One region of the Paenibacillus cineris genome, then DNA from elsewhere that is predicted to be linked to it. Evidence: riboswitches for the same ligand, from Rfam matches in the RefSeq annotation. Region 1 holds a riboswitch; each other region holds the start of a gene.
What was found. A riboswitch is a leader RNA that binds a small molecule or an ion and turns the genes downstream of it on or off. The one in region 1 is predicted to bind thiamine pyrophosphate.

Region 1 (3,502 bases):
CTACGAGCGTCCGGCCATGCTGGAACTGCTGCCAACGGATATGTCCGGACTTCATGTCCTTGATGCAGGCTGCGCAGCAGGATGGTATACCGAGCAGTTCGTTTCCCGCGGGGCATCGGTATCGGCGATCGATTTCAGCCCTGATATGGTGGAGGCGGCCAAACGGAGAGTCGGCAGTCAAGCGGAGATTCGGGTTCACGATCTAAGCGAACCGCTGCCGTACAGTGCGAATAAGTTCGACTTGATTCTTAGTTCGCTAACGCTGCATTACATCGAAGACTGGGATCCCCTGTTCCGTGAGTTTCAGCGGGTTTTGAAGCCCGGAGGAACGTTATTGTTTTCGGTGCATCATCCGTTTATGGACTTTACTGTTTTTAAGAGACCGGATTATTTTGTACGGGAGCTGCTTGTAGACCGGTGGACGAAGAAGGAGGCAGGCAGCGTTGAAGTGACGTTCTTCCGTAGACCCCTGCAGGAAATCGTCAATACGACGTCAAGCTGGTTTGTACTGGACCGGCTTGTCGAACCAAGGCCGGTTCCCGAGTTTCTGGAGCGGCTGCCGGAGTCGGCCGACTTCTACCAGCGGATTCTGCATCACCCGCATTTTTTAATTGTGAAAGCCCACAAGCCGGAGTGAGAGAGGAAGAGTCGCTGCGGTAGGCAAGAAACAATCGGCATAATTTTACTCTGAGAATGGCTTCATTCCAAAGGCCCTGACCGGCCCAAAACGGAGGGTTTGGCAATGATTGTGATCGACCTTATCTTTTTTCTAATGGAGCTGTGTGCACTGGCAGCCTTTTGCCTGTGGGGATTTAAGCTGGATACCGCCTTGTGGATCCGTATCGTGGCAGGAATAGGTTCGCCGATTGTCGTTGCTGTTTTTTGGGGCATGTATGTCGCACCGAAAGCGACCTTTCCGGTGACGCTTCCCGTCCGGGCTGTGCTGCAGCTGATTGTATTCGGTCTGGCCGCGGCTGCGCTGTACGGATCGGGTTATCGAACGGCCGCTGTCATTTATGCCGCTGTCGTCATCGTCGAGATGATCCTTTCTTACGCGTTGAAAAGATAAACACTTGAAGGTGGAAGGAGATCCGCATAAACGATCGACAAGCTTTTTCCCGGTATCCCGCCTGCAGCTTTTTTTGTTTGACAACACCGGCAAACGGAGCTACAGTTATTCATGAACTTGTAAAATATCATACGAAAATCCACTAGGGGAGCTGCGGAGGCAGCTGAGACAAGTGATCGCTTGGACCCTTTGAACCTGATCCGGTTAATACCGGCGGAGGGAAGTGGAGCAGGCCTTTACATACGCAACTTTCTTGATGAGATCCATTCAGGATGACACTGCAAATAGCGGCCGCTCCATTTCGGGGCGGCTTTTTTGTGTTGGCTTCCCCGCGCTCGAACATGCGATTTTCGTCAAAATTTACGGAGGTGCATTATTATGACCCGGTTTACCGAAGAATTGAGACACGCGGCAGATCCCATTTATCAAGCGATCTTCCAACATCCGTTTGTACGGGGGATTGCGGAAGGTACCTTGTCCAAGGAACAGCTGATTCACTATGTGAAGCAGGATTTTGAATACCTGAACGCCTATATCCGGATCTATGGCATTGCCATATCCCGATGCGATTGCCGGCAGACGACCGCACTTTTTAACGAACAGATCTCGTTTATTTTGAACAGCGAAACGCATCCCCACCAAAACTTTTGTGATGTCGCCGGTGTTGCATATGAGGAACTGCAAGGCTATCCGCTGGCTCCATCGGCCAATCATTACATCCGGCATATGCTGAACGTCGCCCACGAGGGGGGACTTGAGGATATTGTAGCTGCCCTGTTACCTTGCCCGTGGACCTATACGGAAATCGGCCAACGTCTTCTGGAGGAAGTCCAGCCGGAGAAATCCCATCCGTTTTATGAATGGATGCACTTTTACGGGGACCGGGAAAGCGGCGTGACGGTACAGCTGCGGCGGCTGCTCGACGAATGGGCGGAGGGCCTTCCTCCCGCAAGAAAAAAACGGCTGATGGAGCATTTTCTGACCAGCTGTCAGCTGGAGTACATGTTCTGGGATATGGCGTTTACGCTTGAGGATTGGCCGGTTTCCCTGGCTGCGGCGGAAGGGGTGGGACGATGACCGCCAATATGTTTCCGTCCGGACTCATCCAGCTTCCTTTACGGATAAAAGAGCAGCGTCCGCTCATTCACAACATGACGAATGTGGTCGTGACCAACTTTACGGCCAACGGCCTGCTTGCCCTTGGCGCCTCCCCGGTTATGGCCTATGCCAAAGAGGAGGTGGCCGATATGGCTCGGGTCGCCCAAGCCGTCGTCCTCAATCTCGGAACCCTGAGCAGCGAATTGGTGGAAGCGGCGATCATCGCCGGCCGATCGGCAAATGATCATGGTGTTCCGGTGTTCCTGGATCCCGTCGGCGCGGGAGCGACCGCATTTCGCACGGAGGCTGCGCTGCGGATTTTGCGCGAGGTCCGCGTGTCTCTGGTTCGGGGCAACGCAGCGGAGGTCGCCCATCTCATTGGTGAATCCGGCGCGATTAAAGGCGTCGACGCAGGTGAGGCGGGGGAATCCGCTCCCGCCGACTTGGCGGCACGGGCTGCACACCGTCTGGGGACTCTCGTCGCTATTACCGGGCAAGAAGATGTGATCACCGACGGAACGAGAGGATACTTGATCCGGGGCGGACATCCGATGCTGACCCAAGTCACTGGAACCGGCTGCTTGCTGACATCGGTGATCGCCGCCTTTGGAGCGGTCGAATCCGATCTGCTGTCCGTCGGCGCGGCCGCCTTGGCGTACTACGGTGAAGCGGCCGTTCGGGCATTTGAGCGGGCAGGCATTGAGGGGCCGGGAAGCTTCCAAATCGCTTTCCTCGACGCGTTGTCTGTAATGGACCGGCATCCGCTGGAGGAAGGAACCATTACCGCTCTTCTGGAGTCGGCAGGAAGGGGATTTGTGCAATGAGCATCCCGAAAGCATTGACGGTAGCCGGTTCTGACAGCGGCGGCGGGGCAGGCATCCAGGCGGATATCAAAACGTTCCAGGAGCTCGGCGTATTCGGTATGTCGGCCATTACAGCCATTACTGTTCAAAACACACTCGGGGTACAAGGCGTTTATCCGCTTCCTGCGGCCGCGGCAGCCGAACAAATGGATGCCGTGGGCACCGACCTCGGCGTAGATGCGGTCAAAACCGGTATGCTGTTCAGCGCGGATATTATTGAGGCCGTTGCAGGACGTATAGCCGCTTTTGGCTGGAGGAACGTGGTGGTCGACCCGGTTATGGTTGCCAAAGGCGGCGCGCGGCTGCTGCAGCAGGACGCTGTTGACGCGCTGAAGAACAAGCTGCTGCCACTGGCAGCTGTCGTTACGCCGAACATTCCGGAGGCGGAAGTGCTCGCGGGGATGGCGATCCGGTCGATGGAAGAACGCTGCGAGGCGGCCTACCGCATCGCGGCTTACGGTCCGGCGATGGT
Region 2 (3,502 bases), 1.6 Mb from region 1:
CTCCACGATCAATCTGAGATGATACGGATTCAGAATGCCGAGGCCGGTCCCGATGGGCGCTGCACCGGGCATCACCGCGGCTGCCCCTGCCTCCTCCAGCTTTTTGCAGATTACCGGATCGTCGGAGATATACGGCAGTACCGTAAAACCTTCCTTGACCAATATTTCCGTCGCTTTTAACGTTTCAATCGGATCGGGCAGGAGCGTGCGCTTATTGGCGCTAATCTCCACCTTGATCCAGTCGCTGAGTCCCGAAGCCCGCGCCAGCCGGGCTATCCGGACCGCCTCTTCGGCCGTTGTCGCCCCGGACGTGTTGGGAAGGTAGATGTATTTCTGAGGCTCCACATGCTGCAGAATCGAATCATCCTCCACCGAATCGAGATGGATCCGGCGGATAGCGAACGTCAGCACCTCGGTTCCCGAAGCTTTGATCGCCTCCATCTGCACATAAGGATCGGGGAACAGCCCGGTCCCCAAAAACAACCTCGACGACAGTTCCTGTCCGCCAACCTGCCAATTATCTCTGCTCATTTTTCCCTTCAACCTCCCGCTACGAAATGGACCAGCTCCAGCTTCATTCCAGGTACAACCGGAGTCGTCTCCCACTGCTCGATCTTCAGCACCTGTCCATCCGCTTCCACCATGACCGGCCTGCCGGACAGCCCCAGCAGGCGGAGGACATCGGCTACCGTCTCGGCCGCCAGCTCCCGCTTTATTCCGTTAATGACCAGTTCCATCCGCCGCTCCTCCTCTACCTTCAAGCTTGTGAATGAACGCCCGGCATACCGCTTCCGGGTCAGGGCTGCCGACGATTTCGCTCACCGCGCAGACGCGGCTCGCACCGGCCCGGATCACTTCGTCCACGTTGCCCAGCTTGATGCCGCCAATCGCCACAAACGGGATCTTGATGATCCCGGCGACTTCCCGAACGTACGAAAGACCGACCGGATCCACCACATCGGCTTTCGTAGCCGTCGCATAGATTGGCCCGACGCCGATATAATCCGCCCCTTCCGCTTCGGCGAGCTGCGCTTCTGAAATCGCATGGGTGGATATGCCGATGATCTTGGAGCCGACAAGCTTTCTGGCTTCCGCGATCGGCATATCGCCTTGACCGAGGTGAACCCCGTCCGCGTCCACCTCCATCGCGATATCAACGTGATCGTTCACGATAAAAGGAACGCCGTAGCGGCGGGTCAGCTCCCGCAGCTCCGCCGCCTTGCGCAGCAGCTCCTCTCTTCCGCTTGTTTTGTCGCGGAATTGAACGATGTCCGCGCCTCCCCGAATAGCTTGCTCCATCACGTCCACCAGCCGGCGTCCCGGATGGAACGTCTCGCCGGTAATCGCGTACAGACGAAAATCGACCATGACTGCTTCTCCTCTCTTCCCTTTGCCTTTCCCTCCATTTCATGCCGGCTTCTATCATCGCGAAAGGTAAGCCCTCATCTTGCGAAAGCGCCCTCTTACCCGGTTAACACAAAAAAACCATTCGAGAAATACACGAATGGCACCGCAATTCGAATGATATTCTCTACGCCAGCATTACCTGGATCAGATTAACGGTCCGCAGCACAAGGCTGCCATCTCAGCCGGACTTCATCCAGCACCCGCATTCCTATTTAATTTCACAACCACTATAGCCCAAACTGCTGACTTTTGGCAATAGCCAGAGTGAGATCACCGGCATCGGAACGCTTATCTCATCCATAGCAGCGATTCTCGCAAAATTTCATATATTTGGGTGCGGCAAACTTCTTATTTTATCTCTTGCGTCATCACATATCGTCCCCGCCCGTGAATATAAATGTTTAACAAGCCAAAGTTTGTGCTGAGTATGGGAACATGGGAGGTGCCTGAACATGCCATCAGACGATCATTCGCTGTTTGTGGTGTCCAAGGAGGACTGGTCACTGCACCGGAAAGGGTACCAGGATCAGGTCCGCCATCAGGAGAAGGTTAAGGAAATCATCAAGCAGAACCTGCCCGACCTGATCACAGAAGAAAACATCGTGATGTCGGACGGTAAGCAAATCATCAAGGTACCCATCCGGAGCCTCGATGAATACCGTTTCATTTATAACTACCAGAAGCAAAAGCATGTCGGCCAGGGAGACGGCGACAGCCAGGTGGGAGACGTGCTGGGCAGGGATCCGGTGCAAAAGCCGGGTCAAGGTGAAAAAGCCGGCGACCAGCCTGGCCAGGACATTATGGAAGCCGAGATCAGCCTCGAAGACTTGGAGAACATGCTGTTCGATCAGCTGGAGCTGCCGAATATGAAGCCGAAAGAGCAGCAGGAAGTCGAAACCGAATCGATCACGTTCAACGACATCCGCAAAAAAGGCATGCAGTCCAACATCGACAAGAAGCGGACGATCCTGGAAAATCTGCGGCGCAACGCCACCAGCGGCAAGCCGGGAATTCACCATATCAGCCCCGACGATCTGCGTTACAAAACGTGGGAGGACGTCGTCGTTCCCCATTCCAGCGCGGTCATCATTGCGATGATGGATACGTCCGGGTCGATGGGCACGTTTGAGAAATACTGTGCACGCAGCTTCTTCTTCTGGATGACCCGCTTCCTGCGCCGCCAATACGAAAAGGTCGACATCGTCTTTGTGGCCCACCATACGGAGGCCAAAGAAGTCACCGAAGAGGATTTCTTTACCCGGGGCGAAAGCGGGGGCACGATCTGCTCGTCCGCCTACCAGAAAGCGCTGGAAATCATCGACCGGCGCTACCCGCCCGCCAAGTACAATATTTATCCGTTCCATTTTTCGGACGGCGACAACCTGACTTCCGATAACGAACGCTGTGTGCGGCTCATCGGCGAGCTGCTCAAAGTCAGCAACATGTTCGGTTACGGGGAAGTCAACCAGTACAACCGGAGCAGCACGCTGATGTCCGCGTACCGGAATATCAAACTCGATCAGTTCATGTATTACGTCATCAAAGAAAAGGGCGAAGTCTACCAGGCGCTGCGTACGTTCTTTAAAAAGCAGGAAGGCGCACTGACCTAAGCCGAAACACCGCCTCATCAAACGCAAAGTTATGGCATATAAAAAAGGTCGTTGCCCCGTTACGCTGAGTAACCGACAACGACCTTTTTTGCATGGCCGGGTGACCTCTATATAGCATAACCCCCGATTTGCAGCCTTTTTCCCACAATCTAGCATGACCCTCGATGTGCAGCCTTTTTCCCATAGCCGACTGATCCTGACTCCTGCCAAGCTCCTCACTGACAGCATGCTTATCATTGCCAATGTGCTCCTCATTGCCAGCGTGCTCCTTACGGCTGCCAAGTTCTTCACTCCCGCTGGGCCCCGCATGCCCGACGTGCATGCTACGCACTATCCCTATGCTCCCTCTGTCTGCAGCCGGTCCCGAACCTCCATCAAGGCAAAGCCAAGCAGGTTCTTCCCTTTCCACAGCAGCGGGTTTAGGACCGCCTCGTCATCCGCGGCCAAACCAACGCCCCAGATCGAATCCACGGGACTTGCCTCTA
Region 3 (3,502 bases), on a different contig from region 1:
GAATTCGCCTTGGCCCACGGTCAGCGAGATGTCGCTGAGTACCGGCAGTGTTCGGCGCTTCTCTTTGAAGCTTTTGCTGACGGAGACGATCTCCAGCGCGGGCGCGGTTTTTTTATTCATCACGGTATTTCTCCTTTCCGGCCTGGCCCGCTAGCCCTGCTTCGGCTTCCAGCGGACGAACCATTTTTCGAGCAGCGCAATCAGCCCGAACATCAGCAGGCTCAGCACGACGATGATCATGATCGCCACGAACATGCGGTCGGTGCGGTAGCCCGATTTTTGCAGCATCATATAATAGCCGATGCCCTTGTCGGCCCCCAGCCACTCGGCGATAATCGCACCCATGACACTGTAGGTGGCGGCAATTTTAATGCCGGAGAAGATGGAAGGGAGCGCGTGGGGCAGCTCCAGCTTGGCGAAAATTTGGCCCTTGCCCGCCCCGATCATGCGCATGTAGTTCATCATGACGGGATCGGTCTGCTTCAAGCCGCCCAGGGCGGCGACCGCCACCGGGAAAAAGCAGACGAGCGTGATGACGATCAGCTTGGGCAGGAGGCCGAAGCCGAACCAGATCATCAGCAGGGGGGCGAGGGCGATGGTCGGGATATTTTGGCTTAGAATGAGCAGCGGATACAGCGCCTGTTTTAAAAACGGAATCAAATGCAGAATCAGTGCGATGACCAGCCCGATGGCGGTTCCGATGGCGAAGCCGAATACGGTCAGCTTCAGCGTGGCCCACACATGCTCCCACAAGCCGCCGGAAGCGGCCGCGGCTTCCCGGGCGATGTCGCTCGGCGCAGGCAAAATCCATTGTTCAATATGGAACAGGGAGGTCAGCAGCTGCCATACGAGCAAAAAGAAGATGACCGCCACGAGGGGCGGCCATACGTTTTTCCACCAGCTTCTCATGGACGGTACTTCTCCGTCAGCTTGTCCATGCTGATTCCGCCGGGATTATGGGCGATTTTGACCTGGGAGATGATACTCGGGCTGCCTGCAGCCACCAGAGCTTCGTGCATTTTGCGCACGACGTCCAGCAGCTCCTCCAGCTCGCCCTCCATCGTCGTTTCCAGCGGGTGCACCTCATGCTTCACGCCGGACTGCTGAATGACCTCAATGGCACGATCGACGTAGGCGTATGAGTCTTCGTTGCCCGGCGTCTTCGGGATCACCTGAATGCTTAACAGCGTATTGGCCATGCGAATCTACTTCCTCTCTTCATAGGTTACGGTAACTCTTAGGTTATGTGCGGCTTATTGTTCCGGCAAAAAGTCGTTCGTGTACGCACTCTTCACGTCCAGCGGCTTGTCCAGCAGCTTGTGATCGTACATCCAGTCGGAATAGCCCTTCCAGATCTGTTCCTTCTGCTCGCCCCAGCGGGCTGCGTCGTCTTGATATTTAGGACTTAACCATTTCTGGCTTTCGATCACCAGCTGCTTATCGAGGTCCGGCACGTCCTTCAGCAGCAGGTTGGCAGCTTCTTCCGGCTTGTCGATCGCGTACTGATAACCTTTGGCGGTCGCGCGCATAAACGCTTTAACCAGCTCGGGGTCATCCTTGATCTGCTTCTCGTTTGTTACGAGAACCGGTGTGTAGTAGTCCAGCTTCTCGGAATAATCTTTGACATACAGCATGTCCAGCGGCTCGCCGCGCAGCTTCGCCTCGATACCGGTCCAGCCGTAGAAGATCCAGGCGAAGTCGATGTCCCGCTTCACGGCGGTAAAATAATCGGCGTCGCCCATGTTGACGATTTTTACCTTCTTCACGTCCGCCTTGTCGATCTCCATGATGGAGCCCATGACAGCTTCTTCGACAGGGGAACCCCAGCCGCCGTAGGTTTTGCCTTCAAAATCCTTCGGCGTCTTGATCCCCCGGTCCACCGGTGCGGCAAAGCCCGACGTATTGTGCTGGATGACCGCGGCGATCGAGACGAGCGGCACGCCCTGCGTGCGGGCCTGGGTCACGCTCTCCTGATAGCTTACGCCGAAGGGCGCCTTGCCGGAAGCGACCATGGCGTCGGCGCCGGTGGAGCCCGGCTGCACGATCTCGACGTTCAAGCCTTCTTCTTTATAATAGCCCAAGTCTTTGGCAGCATAGAGCCCAGTATGGTTCGTGTTGGGCGTCCAGTCGAGGACGACTTTGACGTCCTTCAGCGGCTTCGCTGCGGTGTTGTCCTGGCCTGCCGTGGTGTCGGAAGCGGATGTTCCTTCTCCGCCGCCCGTGTTGTTCTGGCTGCCGCCGCATCCGGCAAGCGCCAGTACGAGCATGCAGACCAGCAGCAGGCCGATGGATTTGTTCTTCATGGCTTTCTCTCTCCTTTGATGTCCGGCCGTTCTTATTCTCTCTGTGGAAGCATCGACCGGTGATCCCCTCTCCCCGTTATATTTAGAATCGTAAGCCGATCTGAGTGACTGAATCATAGAAGCATTCGCAAGGCGTAATCCCGTTTTTCACTAGTATGAATGAAAAAAGCGCCCCGTAAACGGGACGCTTCATATGCGCAAGATCAGCACGGCTTGTAAGCCGTGACAAACGGTTTCCTACGCTGGCATTACCCAGATCAGGTTAAAAGGGTCAGTATCTTGAAGGGATACAATCTCAGCCGGCCAATTCCAGCACCCCGGATTCTATAAGGTTTTCGGGTTGTTTTCCTCCCATATTATAGTCCATCCCCATGGGGGTGTCCAGACATCCGCCCGATTCCAGATTATCTCTGGAAAAATTCGATCCATTCTTTTTCCGGACCATAGATAAAGAAATATTGGTATCCGTTCGGCAGGGTCACGATTTCCTGATCGATCAGCTCCACGCCGTCGAGCGCCTGGATCCGCTCAAATTCCTTCTGAATATCGTCGACATGGATCGCAAAATGGTGCACCGTGCCCTCAGCTGGCAGGTCGTAGCTGTAGCCTTGAATGAGCTCGATTTCCGTCTCGTTACTGCCCCCGAAGCCGAGAAACGCCAGCTGGAACACGCCGTTGGTGTGTGTCAGCCTGCCTTTCAGCTCCAGGCCCACGATCTCGGTATAAAATCGGATAGTTGACTCTAAATCCCGTACGACGATGCCGACATGATCCAAACGTTTATTAGCCATATGTATAAGCTCCTTTTCATAGTACTTATAAGTAATGGGTTTGCCCTAAATTAAGGCCATTATAGCATTTAAATCCGAGGTGTAAGGCAACTTTATGTAAACATCATTGTTTATAAATTATAGGCTGCTTGGTGGTATTGAACTAGTCAGGAACGGGGGAGAGGGTCCTGAAAAAAATAATTGCAGCATGGCTTTTCATGTGTATGTTGACAGCATGTACCGGGCCAACGTATGGCGGAGGGGACATAACGATACTCGATAAGCAGCTCATTGGCTCGACATATTGGATTGTCGTCGAGAACACCCATAGTAAAGAAGAAGGGCCAGTTAAAATTAAAGTCGATAATGAAAACACTTGGAACTTGTTAGAGGTCGGAAGAACGTACCTATCGACATACTCCTACAAGT
Region 4 (3,502 bases), on a different contig from region 1:
GCCTTGGATTTCCCATACCTGGGTAGCGGCCAGCTCAGCGATTTCTCGCTCATGCGTCACCATAATGATCGCCGTGCCGCTGCGGCGAAGCGCTTCGCAGTATTCCAGGATCGCAAAGGCGTTGCGGGCATCCTGCCCGAACGTCGGTTCATCCAGCAGCAGCACCCCCTGGCGGCGGACCGCCGCGGTGGCAACGCTCAGCCTGCGTTTCTGTCCGGTCGAGAGCTGATACGGATGCCGGTTCTCCAAGCCATGCAAATGAAACGTCTTCAGGCAGTCTTCGGCTTTACGCTCCACCTCAGCCCGCGACATGCCGCCCTGCATGTGAAGGGAAAAGGCCGTCTCCTCCAGTACTGTCTGGGCCACAAACTGAAACTCCGGGTTCTGAAACACGAACCCGATCCGGTCCGAAGGGCAGGTCCGCTTCCTGCCCCTTCCCTGCAGCAGCCTGCCTTCCAGCACGTAGCTGCCGGCTGTCGGAAGAAGCTGCATCAGGCTCAGCAGCAAGGAGCTTTTCCCCGCCCCGTTAGGACCGACAACAGCGACAAAATCGCCGGCATATACCTCCGCCTCTTCCACCATAATCGCCGGCTCATCTCCGCGGAGACCGACAAACCCCCGCAAGGAGAAGACCGGCGCCGCCAAGTCCGCACCTTGCTGCGGGGATTGCACCAGGCCGCTGTTCCATGTATCCCGGTGACGGATATAATCCTCCCAAACGCCGGGATACCAAATGCCATTTTCCTGAAGGGTCCGGCGGTACGCCGTGAAGATTTCGGCCGGCTTGCCGTCGGCCAGAATGCTTCCGTCCCGCGCGAACAGAACGATCCGGTCGACCCAGTTCACGATTTCTTCGATTCGGTGCTCGACGATCAGCACGGTCCGTCCGGCCGATACACCGCGAACCGCCTCCCAAATTTGCTGTCTCCCCTCGGGGTCCAGCAGCGCCGAGGGCTCATCCAGCAGGAGCACTTCCGGTTCCAGCAGGAGGACCGAGGCGAGCGCGAGCCGCTGCTTCATCCCCAGGGACAGCCGTTCAATCGGAGTGTGCAGCTCTTCGAGGTCCAGGCCGACCCGTCCGAGCGCCTCCCGCATCCGTGGCACCATATCCTCCCTGGCTACTTGGCGGTTCTCCAGCACAAACGCCAGCTCCTCATCGACATACGGCATGCAGAACTGGGTATCCGGGTCCTGAAATACATACCCGCACGAGCGGGGCTTCCGAATGTCCGCATATTTGAGCGGAACGTCAATGACTGCCGGAATCAACCCGCCGAGCACCTGCAGCAGCGTCGATTTCCCGCATCCGCTTGGGCCGAGCAGAAGCACCTTTTCCCCGGCCGGCACGGACAGGGAAACATCCTTGAACACGAACGCCTTCTCACCCGGAAACTTCAGGCGCAGGTCCGTTACCGAAACGGCAATTTGCCTGCTCCCTTGATCCGTCCTTTGATCCGCTCCTTGACCCGTCTCATGCACCGCCGAATGCTGCATCGTCGCGATACCCCGGTTAGTCTCAGTCATGATCGAGCGCTTCATAATCCTTGGCTGTCACCGGCCGGAGCAGCTGGGTTACTCCGGTTGCTTCCAAAGCTTTGGTCAGGGCATACGCCAGGTACCCTGCGAGTACCGCCGAGCTGATTAACCGCATCACATACTTCAACACGATCATCCATGTCGTATAGTCCGTGACGTAGCCGTAGTACACATCTACCAGGAATGATCCCAATCCCGAAGCCATGCCGGCCAGCGCCGCTACCCCCATGGAGAATTTGCGGTAACGGAACAGGGCGAAGATCAGCTCCGCGGCTAGACCTTGCGCCACGCCGTAAATCGCCAGCTGAAGGCCCCATTCACTGCCGAACAGAATTTCTACGTGAGCCGCGGCAACCTCGGCCAGGAGGGCTACGCCGGGCTTGCGGATCAGCAGCGCGGCAAGCGTCGAAGCGAGGAACCACATGCCGTACATCAGCTCATCCGCTTGGAAAAACAGCGGCTTGAACAAGTCGTTCACCGAACCCCAAAAATGGTACACCACCCCGATCACGAGGGAGAGCAGAATCGTCACGAGCAGGTCGCTGAGCTTGAGCCCCTTCGGCCGATCCATCTGCATCGTACTGCTGTTCATTTGACAACATCCTTTCTTTTTCCAAAATTGGGCAATAAAAAAACCCCCTGGATAAGCGAGGGAGATCGTCAAATAAGCCCATAAAAGGACTTGAATTCTCTACGCTGGCATTATCCAGATCAGATTCCCGGTCAGCAGCGGTTCATTAGCTGCACTCTCAGCCCGATTCGCTCGAGCTCCCGTATTCCCATATGTACACAGATGAACGCAAGGCGCGGCATCGCCGCCTCCTGGTCCCGGAGCCATCGCCGTCCAAAGCGATGAGATGCTTGGGTTCGATTCCGTGTAACAGGCACCTCGCCGCGATGAGTCGACGTCGGGCCCGTATTGATTCCAAAATACATGATCCTCGAAGGATTGGCAATACCATTTTTCTCCGGGTCGGTTTCCAGCATGTGTTGCATATTGATTTGGTAGCCGTTCTATGTCAATATATTCAGAGTGCTACAGGCACGTATGGAAGGGAGATTAGGCATGACAAAGAAATTACTGCGGCTCATGACAGAGCTCTCCTCGCGAAAGTGGCTCTCTTCCATGATGGGACGCTTCTCGCACAGCCGACTCAGCAGAGGGATCATCCCTACGTTTATCAAAAGCTATCAGATCCCGGCGCATGAAGCGGAGAAAGAAATCTATGAATACCGCACGCTCAACGAATTTTTTTCGCGGCGGCTGAAGCCTGGCATGCGTCCAATTCACGAAGGCGAGCACGTACTCACGAGCCCCGTCGACGCCAAGATCACCGCAATGGGTGAAATCACCTCAGGCACGATTCTGAACGTGAAAGGGCAGGATTATTCGGTGGCGGAGCTGCTTAATTTCTCTCCCCACCTGGAGTTATATAAACATGGCTATGTCTTTGTGCTGTACCTCAGCCCTACCGACTATCACCGGATCCACTCTCCAATCACAGGCGTGAAAGTGGAGAGCGAGCATATCAAGGGCCGGTGCTACCCGGTCAATGATTTTGGCATGACCCAGATGAAATCCGTGCTGTGCCGCAATGAGAGGCTGATAACGTATATCAAGGGAGCCCTGGGAGAAGTCGCGGTCGTCAAAGTCGGCGCCATGAATGTCAGCAGCATCCGCTACGACGACGAAACCGCCAATTCCTGGCGTAACGGCGATCCGCTCGCCTATTTTGAGTTCGGTTCGACCGTCGTGCTGCTGATCCAGGACGGCGCATTCACCCCGCGGACAGACCTCCGGACCGGAGATCATGTCCGCATGGGCCAGCTGCTCGGTCAGCTGCACCCGCATAAAGGCTGAACCGGAAGCGAATCCGGCTCAGCCTTTTTTGCTTAGGAGCGCGAGCATAATCCGCTGAAACCACCGGCCCGGAAGCAGCTGCTTGGCCTTCATCGTCCAGCGTGT

Region 2: it holds a riboswitch for thiamine pyrophosphate, as region 1 does, so the genes downstream of both, thiE (thiamine phosphate synthase) here and tenA (thiaminase II) in region 1, are expected to answer to the same signal.
Region 3: it holds a riboswitch for thiamine pyrophosphate, as region 1 does, so the genes downstream of both, KI379_RS22420 (ABC transporter substrate-binding protein) here and tenA (thiaminase II) in region 1, are expected to answer to the same signal.
Region 4: it holds a riboswitch for thiamine pyrophosphate, as region 1 does, so the genes downstream of both, KI379_RS30735 (ECF transporter S component) here and tenA (thiaminase II) in region 1, are expected to answer to the same signal.

What each region holds. Positions count from the first base shown of each region.
Region 1 is NZ_BORU01000001.1:2,133,733-2,137,234, forward strand. Features, by position in the region: gene KI379_RS10190 (class I SAM-dependent methyltransferase) at 1-637, shown strand, start outside; gene KI379_RS10195 (YrdB family protein) at 743-1,069, shown strand; TPP riboswitch at 1,204-1,308, shown strand; gene tenA (thiaminase II) at 1,448-2,146, shown strand; gene thiM (hydroxyethylthiazole kinase) at 2,143-2,991, shown strand; gene thiD (bifunctional hydroxymethylpyrimidine kinase/phosphomethylpyrimidine kinase) at 2,988-3,502, shown strand, end outside.
Region 2 is NZ_BORU01000001.1:556,558-560,059, reverse strand. Features, by position in the region: gene KI379_RS02985 (thiazole synthase) at 1-531, opposite strand, end outside; gene thiS (sulfur carrier protein ThiS) at 540-737, opposite strand; gene thiE (thiamine phosphate synthase) at 721-1,368, opposite strand; TPP riboswitch at 1,512-1,621, opposite strand; gene yhbH (sporulation protein YhbH) at 1,860-3,017, shown strand; gene KI379_RS02965 (NADAR family protein) at 3,354-3,502, opposite strand, start outside.
Region 3 is NZ_BORU01000002.1:357,187-360,688, forward strand. Features, by position in the region: gene KI379_RS22405 (ABC transporter ATP-binding protein) at 1-120, opposite strand, end outside; gene KI379_RS22410 (ABC transporter permease) at 151-909, opposite strand; gene KI379_RS22415 (thiamine-binding protein) at 906-1,199, opposite strand; gene KI379_RS22420 (ABC transporter substrate-binding protein) at 1,254-2,303, opposite strand; TPP riboswitch at 2,521-2,633, opposite strand; gene KI379_RS22425 (VOC family protein) at 2,708-3,094, opposite strand.
Region 4 is NZ_BORU01000005.1:319,196-322,697, reverse strand. Features, by position in the region: gene KI379_RS30740 (ABC transporter ATP-binding protein) at 1-1,524, opposite strand, end outside; gene KI379_RS30735 (ECF transporter S component) at 1,517-2,128, opposite strand; TPP riboswitch at 2,208-2,321, opposite strand; gene asd (archaetidylserine decarboxylase) at 2,603-3,397, shown strand; gene KI379_RS30725 (SDR family oxidoreductase) at 3,416-3,502, opposite strand, start outside.